One region of the Pantoea sp. X-Soil-YNGN-785 genome, then DNA from elsewhere that is predicted to be linked to it. Evidence: predicted binding sites of a transcription regulator. Region 1 holds the regulator's gene; each other region holds the start of a gene.
What was found. The regulator Fur, encoded in region 1, represses iron uptake genes when iron is present. The targets are predictions, from matches to a motif close to ATAATAATGAGAACNACTATCAA.
Positions count from the first base shown of each region.

Region 2: AC6I8E_RS07530 (TonB-dependent siderophore receptor) is a predicted target of Fur. The motif match lies at 1,846-1,868, and genes of this name have one in related genera.
Region 3: AC6I8E_RS15305 (TonB-dependent receptor domain-containing protein) is a predicted target of Fur. The motif match lies at 2,054-2,076, and genes of this name have one in related genera.
Region 4: fes (enterochelin esterase) is a predicted target of Fur. The motif match lies at 1,235-1,257, and genes of this name have one in related genera.

Region 1 covers NZ_AP035942.1:1,135,681-1,139,392, reverse strand. Annotated here, with positions in the region: gene ybfF (esterase) at 1-675, shown strand, start outside; gene ybfE (LexA regulated protein) at 844-1,119, shown strand; gene fldA (flavodoxin FldA) at 1,252-1,782, shown strand; gene fur (ferric iron uptake transcriptional regulator) at 2,129-2,572, shown strand; gene AC6I8E_RS05210 (hypothetical protein) at 2,638-3,033, opposite strand; gene glnS (glutamine--tRNA ligase) at 3,270-3,712, opposite strand, start outside.
Region 2 covers NZ_AP035942.1:1,619,873-1,623,584, reverse strand. Annotated here, with positions in the region: gene treA (alpha,alpha-trehalase TreA) at 37-1,722, shown strand; gene AC6I8E_RS07530 (TonB-dependent siderophore receptor) at 1,914-3,712, shown strand, end outside.
Region 3 covers NZ_AP035942.1:3,299,152-3,302,863, forward strand. Annotated here, with positions in the region: gene AC6I8E_RS15305 (TonB-dependent receptor domain-containing protein) at 1-1,924, opposite strand, end outside; gene AC6I8E_RS15310 (Rdx family protein) at 2,164-2,460, shown strand; gene AC6I8E_RS15315 (PadR family transcriptional regulator) at 2,461-3,000, opposite strand; gene AC6I8E_RS15320 (siderophore-interacting protein) at 3,072-3,712, opposite strand, start outside.
Region 4 covers NZ_AP035942.1:460,364-464,075, forward strand. Annotated here, with positions in the region: gene fes (enterochelin esterase) at 1-1,193, opposite strand, end outside; gene AC6I8E_RS02050 (TonB-dependent siderophore receptor) at 1,444-3,708, shown strand.

The DNA.
Region 1 (3,712 bases):
AACCTTGGCGTGCTGGCGCGTGGGCTCAAAGATGCCGGGCCTCTGCTGCAGGTTGATGTCCGCAACCACGGACTCTCACCACGATCTGACGAGATGAACTACGCTGTAATGGCGCAGGACATGGTCGATACGCTGGATGCGCACGGCATTGAACGCGTCGCGGTGATCGGTCACTCAATGGGCGGGAAGATCGCCATGACCATGAGCGCGCTGGTGCCGGACCGCATCGAGCGGCTGGTGATGATTGACATCGCTCCGGTCGACTACCAGACCCGCCGCCATGATGAGATTTTTGCCGGTATTCGTGCTGTAACCGACGCAGGCGTCTCGTCACGCAGTGAGGCGGCGAAGATTATGCGTACGCTTATCGATGAAGAAGGGGTGATTCAGTTCCTGCTGAAGTCATTTCAGGCGGGCGAGTGGCGCTTCAACGTCCCGGTGCTGTGGGATAACTACACCACGATTTCGGGCTGGCAGCCCGTTCCGGCATGGGATCATCCGGCACTGTTTATTCGCGGAGGCGACTCCAGCTATCTGGACAACCGCTACCGCGATGCGCTGTTGCAGCAGTTCCCGGCCGCGCAGGCACATGTCATTGGAGGCGCGGGACACTGGGTTCATGCAGAGAAACCCGATGCCGTTTTGCGCAGTGTCCGTCGCTTTTTTGCGCTTTAAAAGCAAATAGATGGCGGCAAAGGTTTAGGATTGGCGTCCGGAGTAAGCGTGAAGTATGATGGCGCGCTAAAATTTTGCCGCGCGTCCGTTTTGCTGCGGCAATAGCCAATAATTTATAATCTGCGCGGTGAGTGACTGGCGCCCGCCCCCATTCAGTTTTACTAAGCCATGGCAAAAGAACAGACTGACCGCACGACGCTCGATCTCTTTGCTGATGAGCGCCGCCCTGGTCGACCCAAAACCAGTCCGCTTTCGCGTGATGAACAGCTGCGCATCAACAAGCGCAATCAGCTTAAACGTGACAAAGGACGCGGACTTCGTCGTGTCGAACTGAAAATGAACAGTGAAGCCGTCGATGCGCTCAACACGCTGGCAGAACAGCGCAATCTCAGCCGCAGCGAGCTGATTGAACAGATGCTGCTGGCACAGCTCAAACTGGATTAATGCGGGCAAATCGCACGCAGGAGCAAATGTCGGGGCTTTAACCGTTCACCGGTTTTCTCTCGTCTGCTATTATTCGCTGAAATGTGCTGCGGCACACATCTCATTATCAGGATTTAAGAGGTTATTTTACTCATGGCACTCGTAGGCATCTTCTTTGGCAGCGATACCGGCAATACCGAAAACATTGCAAAAATGATCCAGAAACAGCTGGGTACAGACGTTGCAGAAGTGCATGACATCGCGAAAAGCACAAAAGAAGATCTGGAAGCGTTTGATATCCTGCTGCTGGGCATTCCGACCTGGTACTACGGTGAAGCGCAGTGCGACTGGGATGACTTTTTCCCGACGCTGGAAGAGATCGATTTCAACGGTAAGCTGGTTGCGCTGTTTGGCTGCGGCGATCAGGAAGATTACGCGGAGTACTTCTGTGATGCGATGGGCACGATCCGTGACATCATTGAGCCACATGGTGCAGTAATTGTCGGACACTGGCCAACCGAAGGTTACCACTTCGAAGCCTCAAAAGGTCTGGCCGATGATACCCACTTCCTGGGTCTGGCCATTGATGAAGATCGCCAGCCTGAACTGACTAACCAGCGCGTAGAGCAGTGGGTTAAGCAGATTTCTGATGAACTGCAGCTGAAAGATATTCTCGAAGCCTGATCCTGCCCGACTCAATGTGAGCGCCAGCTCACATTGAGGCAATGGAAATTCCTATAGAAATAATAGCCACATTTTTTTAACTTTCTCCGTTTAATCTGTAGAATACCCGCATCGATCTTCCGCTTATTTCTCAGGCGGCAAGACTAAGCGATGTACCAACAGACATCTGCCAGAATCCTCCCCGGCCCGGTGACCTATCCCCCACAGCCCGTGATGATTCAGGCACGCCCTCTGGTTTTCATTTCATCGCTTCAGTTCTATAATGAGACGCAAATGAGAATGAGCGCAGATCGACATTCAAGGCGACAAGCCACAAAAGTGAATATAGTGACAGGACAAAATCCGCATGACTGACAACAACACCGCATTAAAGAAGGCTGGCCTGAAAGTGACGCTGCCCAGACTGAAAATTCTGGAAGTGCTTCAGGAACCTGAGTGCCATCACGTCAGTGCGGAAGATTTGTACAAACGCCTGATCGACATCGGCGAAGAGATTGGCCTGGCTACCGTTTACCGTGTTCTGAACCAGTTTGATGACGCTGGTATCGTGACCCGTCATAACTTTGAAGGCGGCAAATCTGTCTTTGAACTGACGCAGCAGCATCACCACGATCATCTGATCTGCCTGGATTGCGGCAAAGTTATTGAGTTCAGCGATGAGTCGATCGAAACACGTCAGCGCGAAATCGCCACCCGTCATGGCATCAAGCTGACCAACCACAGCCTCTATCTCTATGGACACTGTACGCTGGGCGATTGCCGGGAAGATGAAACCCTGCACGACCAGTAACGCGAACTGAAATAAAAAAACCGGTGAATTCACCGGTTTTTTTTCGTCTGTCCTGGGCTGTGATATCAGGCGACCAGCGTCTCCTGCAGATAGCGCCAGCGTGGAATGGAGCTGCTGCAGTCCAGTATCGCAAGCGAAATACGGCTCTGATTATTGCCATTCATCATCTGCATTTCGCGATACTGCACGGTGATCTCTTTCTCATGATGAGAAAGGATGACGTGCTCGCAGGTGGCAATACGCATCCCTTCGCGCTGTCCCTGCAACTGCCTGAAGAGTTCCTCGACCTCGTTCAGATTGCACTCTCTGCCCTTTGGGGTGACCATGCGGAATTCAGGATGGAAATAGGACATCAGCAGCTCAAAACTGTCATCAGATCCGGCAGGCTGGTTAAAAATACGTTCAATGAGCTGATGTAAAACGACCACACTGTTTCTGGCTTCCTGGGCGAGAACTGTCATTTTTTTTCCTTCTGTAACCCGCTTTGCAACCTCTGAGAGCGCATAGCCTACCTGAAAGCGGATAATTCACATCCGGAAATTGATTAATTTTTTTAAACTCAGATTTCTCTCACAATGCGGCATTTAATCGGTTGCGGTTAGGTCAGAATAATCGTCGGCAATGATTAAAATCGGGGCAACAAAAAAGGGCGATAAATCGCCCTTTTGTCATTTTATGAGGTTAGCCTCAAAAAAATTTATTCGCCGGTTTTCGCCCAGGTATCACGAAGACCGACGGTGCGGTTAAACACCAGCTGCGACGGTTTAGAGTAAACGCTGTCGGCACAGAAATAACCTTCACGTTCAAACTGGAATGGAGTGGTCGGTTCTGCATCGCGCAGGCCCGGTTCCACAAAGCCCTGTTTGATCGCCAGTGACTCAGGATTGATTACCGCCAGGAAGTCCTCTGCCGCGCCCGGATTTGGCACACTGAACAGACGATCATACAGACGGAACTCTGCTGGCTGCGCGTGATCCGCAGACACCCAGTGAATCACCCCTTTGACCTTACGGCCATCGGCAGGATCTTTGCTCAGCGTATCTGTGTCGCTGGTACAGTAGATGCAGGTGATGTTGCCCGCTTCATCTTTAGCGACGCGCTCAGCACGAATCACATAGGCATTACGCAGGCGGACTTCTT
Region 2 (3,712 bases), 480 kb from region 1:
TACGCGCGGCCGCATTTCGGACAAGGAGAAAAACCGATGACAAAAATTGAGGTAAACGCCGACTCACGGCGTCAGCGTTATGCGCCCTTTCTGCTCACGTTGCTGCTGAGCGTACCCGCTTTCACCGCCCATGCCGACGACAACAGCCGCATGCTGAATAATCAGCCGCAGCCGCCGGATGTTCGTTTAGGGCCGCTGTTTAATGCCGTGCAGCAGGCGAAGTTCTATCCCGATCAGAAGACTTTTGCCGATGCGGTGCCGAAATTTGATCCCGCTTCGATTCTTGCCGACTGGCAGATGCAGAAGAAACAGCGCAATTTCGATCTCAAACGTTTTGTTGACGCTAACTTTACCCTGCCCGCTGCGGGCGACAAATATGTGCCGCCCGCCGGACAAAACCTGCGTGAGCACATCGATGGCCTGTGGCCGGTGCTGACGCGCACCACCAGCAGCGCCGGTCAGTATGACTCGCTGCTGCCGTTGCCTAAGCCCTATGTGGTGCCGGGCGGGCGTTTCCGCGAAGTCTATTACTGGGACAGCTACTTCACCATGCTGGGGCTGGCCGAGAGCGGACACTGGGATAAAGTCCAGGATATGACGGATAACTTCGCCTCGCTGCTTGACCGTTATGGCCACATCCCCAACGGCAACCGCAGCTACTACCTGAGCCGTTCACAGCCGCCGTTCTTCAGCCTGATGGTCGACCTGCTGGCGACGCACGATGACGGCAAAGCTTATACCCACTATCTGCCGCAGCTGCAGAAAGAGTACGACTACTGGATGGCCGACAGCGATAACGTCGCGGCGGGCGCAGCCAGCAAGCGGGTGATTAAGCTGGCAGATGGCACCCTGCTCAACCGCTACTGGGATGCGCGCGATGTACCACGCACCGAATCCTGGATGGATGATATTGCCACCGCGCAGAAAGCGCCGCAGCGCAATAAAGCTGAACTTTACCGCGATCTGCGTTCCGGTGCCGCATCGGGCTGGGATTTCAGCTCACGCTGGTTTACCGACGCGCACAACCTGTCGACAATCCGTACCACCCAGCTGGCGCCGGTTGACCTGAATAGCCTGCTATTCCATCTGGAGCAGACCCTGTCGAAAGGCTACCAGATGAACAAGCAGAGCGATCTGGCGAAGCAGTACGCCGATCGCGCGGAGAAGCGCCAGGCGGCGATCAACCGCTATCTGTGGGACAGTAAACAGAACTGGTATGCCGACTATGACTGGCAGAAAAAGCAGGTTCATCCGCAACTGACGGCTGCCGCGCTGTTCCCGCTCTATCTGCAGGTCGCCAGTGATAAGCAGGCTGAAAGCACCGCCAGCGCAGTTGAAAAGCAGCTGCTGAAGCCCGGTGGTCTGGTGACCACCACCGTGAACAACGGCCAGCAGTGGGATGCACCGAATGGCTGGGCACCGCTGCAGTGGGTTGCCGTGGAAGGTCTGGAGCATTACAACCAGCCAAAACTGGCGAAAGAGGTAGGCTTACGCTTCCTGCAAAACGTCCAGACAACCTATGACCGTGAGCATAAGCTGGTGGAGAAATATGTCGTCGACGGCAAAAATCTCGGCGGCGGTGGCGGCGGTGAGTATCCGCTCCAGGACGGCTTTGGCTGGACCAACGGCGTCACGCTGAAACTGCTCGATAAGTATTGTCCGAAAGATAAAACCTGTAACAGCGCCCACGATATTCCGCAGGCGTCAGCCTCACAACCTTAACCCTCTCTGGATACCTCTGGCCTCACCGGAGGTATCCGCACGCCTTTTCAGCGAATTTTACTTGACCTTCTTACATCAACAGGCAAAATTGCAGCCAATTTACAAAAGGTAATAATTCTCATTATGATAATGAGATTACCTATTAACAACTTTACTCACCTGCCTTAATCTTTGCTATGAAAGGAACTCCGATGAAACTGTCACTGTCGCTGAGAGGGTATATTCGCCTCTGCACCCTGGCGCTGACCGCGCCTGCTCTGAGTTTCGCTGCCGATATGGTGGTGACTGCACAACCGCAGGAAGACTCGACGTCACCGACCCAGGGCTATCTGGCGACGACCAGCCAGGGCGCAACCAAAAGCGATCGTCCGCTGATCACCACGCCGCAGTCGATATCCGTGGTCACCCGCCAGCAGATGCAGGATCAGGGCGCGCTGACCCTGAACCAGGCACTCGGCTACAGCTCCGGCGTCTTCACCAACTTTGGCGGTGCCGCGACCCGTTACGACACCATTGCGCTGCGCGGCTTCCACGGCGGCGATGTCGATAACACCTTCCTCGACGGCATGCGGCTGATGAGCGACGGCGGCAGTTTCAACGTATTGCAGGTGGATAACGCCTTCCTTGAGCGCATCGACGTGATCAAAGGCCCCTCTTCTGCACTCTATGGTCAGACGGTGCCAGGCGGCCTGGTCAATATGGTGACCAAACGTCCGCAGTTCGCCGAGGAGGGTCACATCCAACTGCAGGCAGGCAGTAATGCCACCACCGGCACGATGTTTGACTATACCAATGCGATCAACGACCAGTGGGCGTTTCGCCTGACCGGCGTGACCCGCAACAGCGATACGCAGTACGATCACACCCGCGAAGAGAAATATGCGCTGATGCCGCAACTGATGTGGCAGCCGGATGAAGATACCCATCTGATCCTGAAAGCCTATCTGCAGAAAGATCCGTCGGGCGGTTATCACGGTTCTGTGCCGGGCGACGGCAGCCTCACCGAACACAACGGCTATAAGCTGAGCAATGGCTTTTATGAGGGCAACAGCGACCTCGATCAGTTTAAGCGCCGCGAGCAGATCTACAGCTTCGACTTCGCTCATCGCTTTAACGACGTCTGGTCATTCTCCTCAACCGGCAGCTACAGCCACTCCAATGTCGATCTCGATCAGGTCTATCAGATTGGCTGGGACGAAAATAATCCCGATCTGCTGAACCGCTACTACTCTGGCGAGCGCTCGTCGCTCTCCGCCTGGTCAACCGATAACCGTTTACAGGCGGAGTTTGCCACGGGTGAGCTGGAGCACCGCGTCACGCTGGGTGCCGAGTATCATCGCTATAAAAATGAGATCAGCGCGGCGGGCGGTTCGGCTAACCAGCTCAATGCTCTGACCGGCGAACAGGTAGGCGACATGCCGGATTACACCTGGGCGGATAAAACCCGTCGCTACTACCAGACCGGCCTCTATCTGCAGGATGAGATGAAGCTGGATCGCTGGCATCTGGATCTCTCCGGCCGTTACGATCGCATCGTCGCCAATAACAGCGGCAGCGATCGCCGTCAGGATGATCACATCAGCGGACGCGCGGCACTGCTCTATGCCTTCGACAACGGCATCTCACCTTACGTGAGCTGGAGCCAGGCGATTACCCCGACCGCGCTCACCGATCCCAACAATAATCTGCTGAAGCCGACCACCGCTGAGCAGTATGAAGCCGGGGTGAAATATCAGCCCAATGGCACCCGCGATCTCTATAGCGTGGCGGTCTATGACCTGACGCAGAAAGATGTGGCGAACCGCAACGTGCTGACGGCGACCTATTCGCCATCAGGCAAAGTTCACTCACAGGGTATCGAGCTGGAAGCGCGTAATCAATTAACCCCGCGTCTGAGCACCGTGGCGAGCTATACGCTGAATCATCTGCGCTTTAAAGATTCGGTGGATGGCAACAGCGGACATACACCGTACGTCACCCCCAACAGCAT
Region 3 (3,712 bases), 1.8 Mb from region 1:
CAAACGCCAGATTAGCGCTCAGCCCCTCGACCTCGCTGAACCAGCTGCCGAAGTTCACCTTGCTGCTGATTTCAGCCCCATAGATATAGGCTTTGTCGCGGTTCTCCGCCTGATAGGTGGTATAGATGTTGCTGGGTACATTGACGAACTTACCCGGATTGGCCGCCCGGCTGTAGCGGGTAAAGGCAATGAAGTTTTTGTAGTCGTTATAGAACGCGGCAGCGTTAAGCGTCACGCCCTCTGCAACCTGCCCTTTTATACCCCATTCGTAGTTGTTGCTGGTTTCGGTTTTCAGATCGGCATTGCCAATCAGCGCATACTGCGCGGGACCGGCATAGCTGGAGCCAAGGTTCCATGAGCCATAGAGCTGAGAGTCGTTAGGGAACTGCGCGCCACGGGTATATTGCAGATAAGTCATCAATGCCGGGGTCAGATCGTACTGGAAGGCGATCGACGGCAACACCTGAGTGTCGCTGTTTGGCGAACCGTAGAGCGCGGAGACTTCGCTGGCGTCGAGCACACTGCTGTTTGTCGTCAGTGTCGCCACATCGCGTGGGCGGGTGTTCTGATACGCCACACGCACGCCCGGCACGATAGCCGCACGGTGTCCGTCAGCATCGAAGCTGATGGTATCCTGCAGATAACCGCCAACCGTATAACTGCGGCTGTTAGCCTGCGGTTGCATGATCACGCTGGTGGCGCTCGCCGCAGGCGACTGACGGAAAGGCCGTTCGGTATCCACCAGACGCGCATTCAGCCCGGCGCTCAGTTCATGGCGCCCGATGTTTTTAAGCGCGCGGGTGTCAAAACCGTAGCTGTCGCTGTTGTAGTCGGAGTAGACGGTTTGCCAGGTGGTGGCACCTGACGGCATAAAGGTGTTGTCATGTGCCTGGGTCTGCTGCCAGTAAACGCGGGTTGTCAGACTGTCGATCAGGTCATTATAAGGCGTGTACTCATCCACCAGGCTGATGCCCCAGCGTCGTGTATCGCTCTGCTGCTGCGCCGTTCCCCAGACCGTATTGCCGGACGTGCTCCAGCTGTCGTAATGGCTGTGGTGCGTTTTGTGATAGTAATCGAAAGTCGCGCTGAGCTTGTGAAGATCATTGGGCTGCCAGATGCCCGAGGTCATAAAGGCATCGGAATGCCAGTTGGCTGGATAGGCATCAACCGTGTCGCTGTTGTTGCGGGTCTGTTGGCCGTCACGACGACTGTAAACAAAGATTCCCCGCAGCGTATCATCGCCTGCTGCTGCCGTAACGCCGTTGTGCCAGCTGCGGCTGGCGGAGTCGTAGTCGCTTTGATAACCGAAATAGTTGCCTTTACCGGGATGCAGATAGTCATCCGGGGATTTATTGCGGAACGAGACATTGCCGCCAATCGAGTTATTCGGCTGATCCACTGCCGTGGCACCCTTCTCAATTCCAATATGACCAAACATATAGGGATCGATGTAATCGCGGCCAATCCCAAAGCTGTCGAGACCGGCTCGTCCCACATAGCTGCGGCCGGTGGCCTGCGGTAATGGAATGCCATCCACATCGAGACCCACGCGGTTGCTCTCTAAACCACGAATGTTGTAGCCGGTGTAACCGGCCCGGTCAAAGCCGCTCTTACCGGCTGAGGAGCCGCCACTGGTGCCGGTGGCACTGATCAGCGGTTCATAACGCATGATCGATCCAAAATCAGTAGCGCCACGTTGCTGCAGATCGCTGGCAGAGAGCGTGGTTTTACTGCCCGCCGTTTGTTTAATTTCCGGTGCATTCACCGTCATTACCGGTTCAGCACTGCTGCCATAGCGGTCGGAAAGGGTCAGCGTGGCAGGTTCACTGCCCGCAGCATAGGTGCAGGTGGTATTGATAAAGGTGGCGAGCAACGCCAGCTCAGACAGACGCGGTTGCGTCAATCTCCGAAAACGTGGTGACATAGGCGCGAATTACCTGATTAATTGTTAGTATTCGCTCACTTGCTTGCTGGAACATAAAAAACGGCTCTGCATAAAAGCCGTAAAAAGTCAGAACATCATGCGGGTGTAATCATTATCGCCGCGAATTTAATGCAACTGATAATCATTATCAATCCTATTTACATTAAGACATAAACCACAGCGCACAAATTGTTAACCCGAATGCATCTGCATTTATCAATACGTAAAGGAAGAGAGTTATGGCGCAAAAACCTGTGGTTGTTATTCACTACTGTTTGCAATGCAACTGGCTGATGCGGTCAGCGTGGATGGCACAGGAACTGTTGCATACCTTCGCCGAGGATCTGGCAGAGGTCACGCTGAAACCCGGCACCGGCGGTATTTTTGAGATTACGCTGGATGGTCATCTGCTGTGGGAACGTAAGCGGGACGGTGGTTTCCCGGATGCGACTACCCTGAAACAGCGCGTGCGCGACATCTGTTTCCCGGATCGTACCCTGGGCCACATCGACAAGAATAAGAGTGAAATCAGCTGATTAACTGTGGGTGATTTTATCAGCCGCGTCGTGCAGCGCCTTAATCAGCGTCTGCAGCGCGGCTTCTGAAATATCTTCCTGCGCCAGTCGTTGATTCAGAGCCATCTTCAGCCCGTGAATCGCCTGCTCCACAGCAGGAATGCTGCGGTTATTGACCACGATCGCCAGCGTAGAGAGCCGCGTAATCAGGCTGGCTACGGTTTCGCGATTATCAGACAGCTGCGCCTCACCAGCCGCCGTCAATCGGTAGGCTTTACGCGCTGCCTGCGCATCCACCACCTGAATCGCCTCCATCTCTTCCAGCAGCGTCAGATTGGGATAGATGATCCCCGGGCTGGGCGAATACTCTCCCTTTGACAGCTCCTCAACGGACTTGATCAGCTCATAGCCGTGCGCCGCATTCTGCGCCAGGAAATGGAGCATCAGCAGGCGAATCTCACTCGCTTCCAGCATCTTTTCACGTCGTTTACGTCGTCCGCCGCAGCCGCCTGCGCGCGAAGTCTGTTCGTCAGATGAAGTGGACGTCGGATGCTGTTTCATGACCTGCCCTGCTGAAAAAAAGGAGAGTGATGGTAGTCCGCCATCTGGCAAAACTCAATTGCCAGCGCGGCTTACTTCTGATGCCAGTAGGCCACCGCCCGTACGAAGTCGCTGTCGAGACCACGCTGCGAGGTAAAGTAGTCAGACAGCGCTTTGACAAACTCACCTTCGCCGGTCAGCCAGATAAAGTAATCCTCCGTCGGAATAGCGATCTGATCCAGCCGGGTAATCAGCTGGCTGAACTGCGCTTTTTGCATCTGACCGCTGCCCAGCCAGTTTGTCGTTACGTCTGCCGTATCCGCTAAATAGTCGCGACCGGTCGCTTCATCGGTAAAGGCATAGAGATGCAGCGCCTGGGCGCGGGCATCACGCTGACGGCGGGTAAAAGCGGGCAGCCCGGTTTCGTCGCAGACGTAAAGCTGAAATGCGTAATCGGTCGGCACCACCAGCGAGCCGCGTGGCCCACCAACAATCAGTTTATCGCCCACCTGCGCCTGCGCGGCCCAGTCACTGGCCACGCCCTGCTGATGAATATAGAAGTCGAGGGTCAGTGAAGATTCACCATCGAATTCCAGCGGCGTGTAATCACGCGCCTGCGGACGTAAACCTTCCGGCCAGACAATGCCTGCGTCGGTAATCTGCGGCAGAGCCAGTGTTTCACCTTCAGCAGAAGGGAAAAACACCTTAATGTGGTCATCAAAGCCTGGCGACG
Region 4 (3,712 bases), 680 kb from region 1:
GCTTTGAGGCCCGCCAGCAGCCCGCCGCGCCAGCACAGCGCATCGTGACCACCTTCAACCGGGTGATAGCTGACCTGATGTCCTGCCACAGTCAGATCGCGCTGAAACTGCTCGTTTGCCGCCAGAATCAGTCGTTCGCGCCGTCCCGCCTCCAGATAAAAGCGCCGGGAGGGCGCCTGCAGCAAACCCTGCTGTAACTGCTGCGGCAGCCAGCCATTCGGGTCGCCGCGCGCGGGCCACCAGAACGAACCGGAAAGACTGACGGCACCCGCAAAGGTTTCCGGCCAGGTCAGGGTGGCGTAAGCGGCAGAAAGGCCGCCAAAACTCTGTCCGGCCACCAGCGTGCTGTCGGCCCGGAACGATGTCCACTGCTGAATTTGTGGTAACAGCTCATGCTGAATCGCCAGCCAGAAATCGGGATTACAGGTCAGTTCACGCGTGCGGTGTTCGCGGTCAATGATGTCGATCATGACATAGACCGCAGGAGGCAGTTCGCCTGCCTCAGTGAGTTCCTGAAGCGGACCGGCAACCGGCATGCTGTGCGCCCAGAACTGACCATCCAGCAGCAGTGCCAGCGGACGATCGGCAGCGTCTGCCTCGCCGGTGACATAAAGCCAGACCTGACGTTGATTGCCCAGCCGCTGGCTGCGCCACAGATGCTGCTGCAGCGGAAGAGTGGCGGCGCGACCTTCATCAACTGCACGCCAGACCTGCTGCTCAGGCGCAAGCGGCAGATGCAGCGGTGAGACGCTCATGCCGCGCCCGGCCGACCAGCTCCGCAGCGGATTGAGCAGATCGCTTTGTGCCTGCCGGAATTTCTGACTCCACCACTGGCGCAGCGCCTGCATATCAGCCTGCCCGGTAAACGTCTCTGTCTGGTTGTCAGGGATCAGGCAGTAGCTGCCGCGCCAGTCAGCGGGCAGGGTGGTTTGCCACCACCAGACATCGGTATCAGGAACAGGTGTTAAGGAGGAAGGTGAGGCTGTGTGATGATGATCGGTTACACCGGTAATGTTGATCCAGACGCGCCGGGTATCAGAGTGCAGCGGATCACCCTGCGGATCACGCCAGAAAAAAGTGACCTGACAGGTCCCCTTTTCAGCGGGTTCAATCAGGGGAATGCCCTGTTGCTGCTGATGATGCCACCAGCGTTCGCTGCCGGTCTCTTCGTTTAACCACGCCATTCGCGCCATGATTCAATCACACTTGCTTAGGGTCATGCATGTTACAGATAATAGTATTGATAATTATTTGCATTTGCAATAGGGTGTTTCCGCTCGACAGGGAGCGCGCGCATTCTCTCTGTCGCATCGGATTTCAGACGGACGTAACGCGGTTCTGAAGCAGGTGTGGCGGGAGGGTTAATGCGTTGCAGGCAAGGTTATGACCTTTTTACCGGTACGCCGGCAGTGGCATGCTCGCTGGCACTCCAGGAACAGAAAAATGAAAAAGTTATCCCGGCTTTCGTTAGCCATTATGATTGAACTGGGTTTTACTGCCTCTCTCATTTCTGCTGGCGCAGTGGCTGCCCAAGCCCACAGCGACCCGGCGATCAACAACACGTCAGATACGATCCACGACGGCACCATGACGGTCACCGCCGCTGAGCAGACGCTGCAGGCACCTGGCGTATCGACGATTACCGCCGACGAAATAAAAAAACATCCCCCTGCGCGCGACGTTGCCGAAATTATCCGCACCATGCCGGGTGTCAACCTGACCGGTAACTCCACCAGCGGCCAGCGCGGAAACAACCGTCAGATCGATATCCGTGGCATGGGACCGGAAAACACCCTGATCCTGATCGATGGCCTGCCGGTAACCAGCCGTAATTCCGTGCGGCTTGGCTGGCGCGGTGAGCGCGACACACGTGGCGATACGAACTGGGTACCGCCAGAGATCATTGACCGCATTGACGTCATCCGCGGTCCGGCAGCGGCCCGTTACGGCAATGGTGCGGCGGGTGGCGTGGTCAATATCATCACCAAAAAAGAGATGGATAATCAGTGGCACGGCTCGTGGAGCGCCTATTACAACGTGCCGCAACACAAGGAGGAGGGCGCGACGCGGCGTACCAACTTCAGTCTTGAAGGACCGCTGGGCGATGATGTCAGTTTCCGGCTCTATGGCGGTCTGGCAAAAACGCAGGCCGACGCTTACGACATCAATGAAGGTCACGCCGCTGACCGCACCGGCAGTTATGCAGGATCCTATCCGGCGGGCCGGGAAGGTTCAGTCAATAAAGATGTTTATGGCCTGCTGCGCTGGGCGTTTGCACCAATGCAGGCGCTGGAAGTGGGGGCCGGTTACAGCCGGCAGGGCAACCTCTATGCTGGCGACACCCAGAACACCAATACCAACGCGCTTGTGAAAAGCAAATATGGTGACGAGACCAACCGGCTCTATCGGCAGAACTTTTCGGTTAAGTGGACCGGCGCCTGGGGTAATGGCATCAGCACCAATACCTATGCGCAGTATGAAAACACCCGTAACTCGCGCCTGAATGAAGGGCTGGCGGGCGGCACTGAAGGTATCTTTTCCAACAGCAACTTCAACACCATCCAGCTGGATGATGTGTTGCTGCACAGCGAGATCAGCGTGCCGTTTGAGTGGCTTGTGAATCAGACCGCAACCTTTGGCACAGAATGGAATCAGCAACGGATGAAGGATCCGTCCTCAACGACGCAGGCCGCCAGCTACGGTTCGATTCCGGGTATCGCCACCACCGGACGCTCTCCCTATTCGCAGGCGGAGATCTTCTCACTATTTGCGGAAGACAATATTGAGCTGACCGACAGCACCATGCTGACGCCAGGCCTGCGCTTCGATCACCATTCGATTGTCGGCGATAACTGGAGCCCGTCGCTCAACCTCTCACAGGGATTAGGCGATGAGGTCACCCTGAAAATGGGCATTGCACGCGCTTATAAAGCGCCGAGCCTCTACCAGACCAACCCGAACTATCTGCTTTACAGCAATGGTCAGGGCTGCGCGGCCAGTGCCGGTGCCTGTTATCTGATGGGTAATGATGACCTGAAAGCGGAAAACAGCATCAATAAAGAGATTGGACTTGAATGGAAGCGCGACGGCTATCAGGCGGGTCTGACCTGGTTCCGCAACGACTATCGCAACAAGATTGAGGCAGGCACGGCTCCCACCGGCACCGCGTCTAACGGCAAAACCGACATCTACAAATGGGAAAATGTGCCAAAAGCGGTGGTTGAGGGGCTGGAAGGTACGGTTAACGTCCCGTTCTCCGACAGCGTAACGTGGAACAACAACTTCACGTATATGCTGCAAAGCAAAAATAAAGAGACTGGCGATCGTCTGTCAATTATTCCGGCGTATACGCTCAATTCGACGCTGAGCTGGCAGGCGACGCAGGATCTCTCCCTCCAGACAACCCTGACCTGGTACGGTAAACAGGTGCCGAAGAAGTATGACTATAAGGGTAACGCCGTAACCGGCAGCGCGACCGATCAGGTCAGCCCCTATTCGGTGGTGGGGATGAGCGGCACCTATGATGTTAATCAGTATGCCAGCCTCACGGTCGGTATCGACAACCTGTTCGACAAGCGTCATTTCCGTCAGGGCAATGCGCAGACTACCGGCAATGCCACCACCGGCGCTTACCTCTACGGCGCGGGAGCCAATACCTTTAACGAATCGGGCCGCACATTTTATATGAGCATGAACACCCGCTTCTGATCGG